DNA from 2 places in the Pectobacterium artocarpous genome. Region 1 is predicted to be linked to the other one. Evidence: predicted binding sites of a transcription regulator. Region 1 holds the regulator's gene; the other holds the start of a gene.
The links. Region 1 encodes PhoB, which activates phosphate uptake and scavenging genes when phosphate is short. Its sites were predicted from a motif close to CTGTCATAAAACTGNCNNAT; they were not measured.
Positions count from the first base shown of each region.

Region 2: the regulator PhoB is predicted to act here: its motif matches at 1,396-1,415, upstream of serA (phosphoglycerate dehydrogenase).

Region 1 covers NZ_JBJXVK010000005.1:94,806-97,953, forward strand. The annotation lists gene sbcD (exonuclease subunit SbcD) at 1-600, opposite strand, end outside; gene phoB (phosphate response regulator transcription factor PhoB) at 884-1,573, shown strand; gene phoR (phosphate regulon sensor histidine kinase PhoR) at 1,601-2,923, shown strand; gene ACKQAD_RS04630 (PstS family phosphate ABC transporter substrate-binding protein) at 2,939-3,148, shown strand, end outside.
Region 2 covers NZ_JBJXVK010000002.1:56,583-59,730, reverse strand. The annotation lists gene serA (phosphoglycerate dehydrogenase) at 42-1,274, opposite strand; gene rpiA (ribose-5-phosphate isomerase RpiA) at 1,569-2,228, opposite strand; gene ACKQAD_RS01330 (LysR family transcriptional regulator ArgP) at 2,468-3,148, shown strand, end outside.

The DNA.
Region 1 (3,148 bases):
TTCCGAGGCGGTTGCGCCAATTGTCGTCAGGTGCCCAGTTGCAATAATCGGCAGCGGCAGGCCAAGTTCGTCGCGCATTTGGCAAGCCAGTTGGTAACACTGCTGGTAGTGTGCGGTAATCGCTGCCTGTAGCGCTAGCTGTTTTTCATCACCGGATTGTCCGGCTTTGCTGGCCAGGACATCGCGTGGGCGCAAAAAAGGAATGGCACAGAGCAGGGCGCCGGGTTGCTGTTGACGGTTTTTCAGCATGAGCACTTGCTGGGCCGGATCGTCGCTGGCGCAGGCCATCACCTGTGTGTTCAGGCAGGCCAGCAAATCGCGGGATTCGTTTAACATCGCGACGGAATCGTGGTTGCCGCCGAGAATAACGAGCTGACAGCCTGTGCGTTGTAGTTCTACCACGAAGCTATAATACATTTCCCGCGCATAGCTGGGGGGCGAGCCGTTATCAAAAATATCGCCTGCGACTATAATGGCATCAACCTGATGGTGCTCCACCTGAGCGATGAGCCAGTGCAGAAAAGCCTGATGTTCAGCGGCGCGGCTTTTGGTATAAAAATATTGCCCTAAATGCCAATCGGCGGTGTGGATAATGCGCATTGTGTTCTCTCGATATTCATGCCGCGTGGCGTTGTCATTATTCATTGTGTGAAAGGATGTACCGTCGCCATGGTGCTCTGTCATCGTCATGCCATGATTATATATAGCAGGGAGGACGGCTGTCGCGGTGGAATCTGGAGTTTGGAAAGCGGCTCGAAAATCGGATGTATGCGCTGTAACATCGCGCGGAGAGATCCGGGTGTTTTTCATAAATCTGTCATAAAACTGACGCATAATGCCTTTCGCCTGCTAACAGCGACGATGATTAACGACAGGATTAACAATGGCAAAACGCATATTAGTCGTGGAAGATGAAGCACCAATTCGTGAAATGGTCTGCTTTGTACTGGAGCAAAATGGTTATCAACCAGTTGAAGCCGAAGATTATGACAGTGCGGTAACGCAACTGTCGGAGCCATTCCCTGAACTGGTGTTATTGGACTGGATGCTGCCAGGAGGTTCGGGCCTGCAATTCATCAAGCATATGAAGCGGGAGGCGCTGACGCGTGATATTCCGGTGATGATGTTGACCGCACGCGGTGAAGAAGAAGACCGTGTGCGCGGGCTTGAAGTGGGAGCGGATGATTACATTACTAAGCCGTTTTCACCCAAAGAATTAGTGGCGCGTATCAAAGCCGTGATGCGCCGTATTTCACCGATGGCGGTGGAAGAAGTCATTGAAATGCGCGGCCTGAGCCTCGATCCTTCCTCACATCGCGTGACGACCGAAGAGCACGCATTGGACATGGGGCCGACGGAATTCAAGCTGCTGCATTTCTTTATGACGCATCCTGAACGTGTTTACAGCCGGGAACAGTTGCTGAACCATGTTTGGGGCACTAACGTATATGTTGAGGATCGTACTGTCGACGTCCATATTCGTCGCCTACGTAAAGCGCTCGAAACCAGCGGACATGACAAAATGGTGCAAACCGTTCGGGGAACGGGCTACCGTTTTTCAACGCGTTATTGAGGTAAGCGTAACCGGAGATATATTAACGTGCTAGAACGTTTATCCTGGAAAAGGCTGGCATTGGAGCTGGCTTTTTTTTGTTTGCCCGCGTTGTTGCTGGGGCTGATTTTTGGCTATCTGCCCTGGTTTCTGCTGGTCGCCGTATTAGGCTTACTCTGCTGGAACTTTTATAACCAGCTTAAACTCTCTTATTGGCTGTGGGTTGACCGCAGCATGACGCCCCCACCGGGGCGTTGGAGCTGGGAACCGCTGTTTTACGGGCTTTACCAGATGCAGTTGCGTAATCGACGCCGACGTCGTGAACTGGCGCTTCTGATCAAACGGTTTCGCAGCGGGGCGGAATCCTTGCCGGATGCTGTGGTGATCACCACCGAAGAAGGGACGATTTTCTGGTGTAATCATCTGGCGCAGCATCTGCTCAATTTCCGCTGGCCGGAAGATAACGGTCAGAATATCCTCAACTTATTACGCTATCCCGAATTCACCAATTACATGAAAGGGCAAGACTTTAGCCGCCCTCTCACATTGCAGTTGAATAATTCCCACCATGTTGAATTTCGCGTGATGCCCTATTCCGAAGGGCAACTCCTGATGGTCGTACGTGATATTACGCAAATGCACCAGCTTGAAGGTGCCAGACGTAACTTTTTTGCCAATGTGAGCCATGAGCTGCGTACGCCGCTGACGGTGTTGCAAGGCTATCTGGAAATGATGCAAGAAGAAACGCTGGATGCAGCGTTGCGAGGAAAAGCGCTGAATACCATGCAGGAACAGACCCGGCGTATGGACGGGTTGGTCAAACAGTTGCTGACCTTGTCCCGCATTGAGGCGGCGACGGCGATCGATCTGAATGAAAAAGTCGATATTCCACTGATGCTGCGCGTGTTACAGCGTGAAGCGCAGACCCTAAGCCAGGAACGCCATGAGATCGTCTTTCGTGTGAACGAAAATCTCTGTGTGTTTGGTAATGAAGAACAGCTGCGCAGCGCGGTATCCAATCTGGTGTATAACGCGATTAACCATACGCCAGCGGGAACGCGCATCGAAGTCTGCTGGCAGAAGATCCCGCAAGGGGCGCAATTTCAGGTTAGCGATAACGGGCCGGGAATTGCGGCCGAGCATTTGCCACGTCTGACGGAGCGTTTTTATCGGGTCGATAAGGCGCGTTCACGGCAGACGGGCGGCAGCGGGCTGGGGCTGGCGATTGTGAAGCATGCGCTCAGCCATCATGATTCCCGTCTGGAAATCATGAGTGAGGATGGTCTAGGCTCGCGTTTTGTCTTTACGTTGCCGAATCGGTTGATTGTCCCTGCCTCTCTGGCTGAAAATACGGTGAAACCTTCGGCCTGACGGAAAACGCTACCCATGACATCCGCCACTCGTATTGCGGGCGCTTTTTTACTGCTGTTCAGCGCATTTTGCGTTGCACAGCCTCGCCAGATGCTGGCGGGAAACCTCTCCAGTGCGGGGTCGGATACGTTGGCTAACCTGATGGCCTTTTGGGCGGCGGATTTCAGCCAGCATTACCCGAACGTGAATTTACAGATCCAGGCCGCCGGATCGTCCTCTGCACCG
Region 2 (3,148 bases), on a different contig from region 1:
CTGTTTATTCACCGATTAGCGTATTCGCCGATTAAAACGAATTAGAACAGCAGACGGGCACGAATGGTGCCTGGAATCGCCTTCATCAGCTGTAGCGCCGTTTGCGCGCCATCCGTTTCTACGTCAATGACCACATAACCAATTTCAGGCGTCGTTTGCAGATATTGCGCGGCAATGTTAATGCCCTGCTCAGCAAAGATCTGGTTAATTTTGGTAATAATGCCAGGACGGTTTTCATGGATGTGCAGCAGGCGGCTGGCGCGTGCGCCATGAACAGGCAGCGACACTTCCGGGAAATTCACCGCAGACAGCGTAGAACCATTGTCTGAATATTTCGCCAGTTTTCCAGCGACTTCATCACCGATATTTTCCTGTGCTTCCTGCGTGGAACCACCGATGTGCGGCGTCAGCAGCACGTTGTCAAACTCACACAGCGGCGACAGGAACGGATCGCTGTTGGTCGCCGGTTCCTGTGGGAACACGTCAATGGCCGCACCGGACAGATGCTTGCTGCTCAGCGCTTCGCATAGTGCAGGAATATCAACCACCGTACCGCGAGCGGCGTTAATCAGGATGGAACCCGGCTTCATCAGCGCCAGCTCTTCCGCCCCCATCATGTTCTGCGTGCTGTCATTTTCCGGTACGTGCAGGCTCACTACGTCGCTCATGTTCAGCAGATCGGACAGGTGGCGCACCTGCTGAGCATTACCCAGTGGCAATTTACTTTCAATATCATAGAAGTAAACGTGCATCCCCAGGCTTTCAGCCAGAATACCCAACTGAGTACCGATATGGCCGTAGCCGATGATCCCCAGTTTTTTGCCGCGCGCTTCAAACGAGCCCACCGCCAGTTTGTGCCAGATACCACGGTGCGCTTTCGCGTTCGCTGCCGGGATACCACGCAACATCAGCAGCATTTCGCCGATCACCATTTCTGCCACGGATCGGGTATTGGAAAACGGGGCGTTAAATACCGGAATACCGCGTTTGGTCGCGGCCGACAGATCAACCTGATTAGTCCCGATACAGAAACACCCTACCGCGATCAGTTTTTCCGCAGCAGAAAAAATCTCTTCTGTCAGTTGGGTACGCGAGCGGATACCCACAAAGTGCGCATCGCGGATGGAGGCCTTCAGCGCCTCAGGTTCCAGCGCGCCTTTATGGAACTCGATGTTGGTGTAACCGGCTGCACGCAGGTTATCCAACGCGCTCTGGTGCACGCCTTCCACTAACAGAAACTTAATCTTGTCTTTTTCCAGTGATACCTTTGCCATTTCCCGACCTTATTTTCAGACTTCAAATGTGACAGAGTACTAAATAGCCTCTGCCAACATAACAAAAATTACGCAGTCAGCAATACAAACGATTGCTTCGCCCGCATCACGCCACAAAGAAGCGTGTCTGATTTATGGCAAAAAATATTGCCAAAGATGTGCATTGCCATATCGGCGATAAACAAAATAAGAAAATGTGATATTAAGTACCGAAAATGAGTCGTTAACTAAATAGAATTTTTTAGCTAAAAAATTTCTGACGTAGACGTCATCCACGCCAGAATCATCACACACTCATTTAACGACGGTTTTTACACCCTCAGCCGTACCGACTAACGCGACATCGGCACCGCGATTGGCGAACAGCCCAACGGTCACCACGCCGGGGATACCATTGATGTGATTCTCTACCGCGACCGCATCCATAATATTCAGGTTGTGCACATCCAGAATGACGTTGCCGTTATCCGTCACGATGCCCTGACGATATACCGGCTGTCCGCCCAGCTTCGCTAATTCACGAGCCACGTAAGACCGCGCCATCGGAATGACTTCAACCGGCAACGGGAATTTGCCCAGCACATCAACCTGCTTGGATGCATCAACGATGCAGACGAACTGGCGCGACAGTGCCGAAATGATTTTTTCGCGAGTTAGCGCCGCGCCACCGCCTTTGATCATCTGCATGTGGCCATTGATCTCATCCGCGCCATCGACGTAGACATCAAGCGAATCCACCTCATTGGCGTCAAAAACGGGGATACCCAGACTTTTCAGCTTTTCTGTTGAGGCATCCGAGCTGGAAACCGCGCCTTTGATTTGATGTTTTATCGAACCCAGCGCATCAATAAAGTGTGCTGCCGTCGATCCGGTCCCAACTCCCACGATGGTGTCTGGGCGAACGTAGTCGAGCGCTGCCCATCCCACTGCTTTTTTCAGTTCATCTTGCGTCATAATCTGCTTCTGGCCTGTAGAATCGATATACGAAAACGTGTGCGTATTATAGAACATGCACGTTGGGTAAAGCGTGTAAATTCACTTCACCACCGATGCATTATTTCATGCGCCTCATTTCACACCTACCCTGCTGAATCGTGATTGCGCATAATAGCCAAAATAAGATTTCTGCATGGCAAATCAGCAAAATGTGGCATAGTGAAAAAAACAGACTCATTCAGAGGATTTTGACTTTCATGAAACGCCCGGACTATCGAACGCTTCAAGCTCTGGATGCCGTCATCCGCGAGCGTGGTTTTGAGCGCGCCGCCCAAAAATTGTGTATCACCCAATCGGCCGTTTCGCAGCGTATCAAACAGTTGGAAAACCTGTTCGGCCAGCCGCTCTTGGTCAGAACCATCCCTCCCCGCCCGACGGAGCAAGGGCAGAAGCTGCTGGCGCTGCTTCATCAGGTTGAGTTGTTGGAAGAGGAGTGGTTAGGAAATGAAACCGACAGCGATATCCCGCTGCTGTTGTCGCTGGCGGTGAACGCCGATAGTCTGGCAACCTGGCTGCTGCCCGCACTACAGCCGGTGCTGGTCGATTCACCGATTCGTCTAAATTTGCAGGTAGAAGACGAAACGCGCACGCAGGAAAGGCTGCGTCGAGGTGAAGTAGTCGGTGCGGTGAGTATTCAGTCCCAGCCGCTGCCAAGCTGTCTGGTGGATAAACTGGGCGCACTGGATTATCTGTTTGTGGCCTCGCCTACCTTTGCCGCCCGCTATTTTCCCAATGGCGTAACGCGTTCGGCGCTGCTGCGCGCGCCCGCGGTCGCCTTCGACCATCTGGATGACATGCATCAGGCTTTTTTACAGCAAAACTTTGATTTGTCGCCGGGCAGCGTTCCCTGTCACATCGTGAATTCGTCGGAAGCGTTT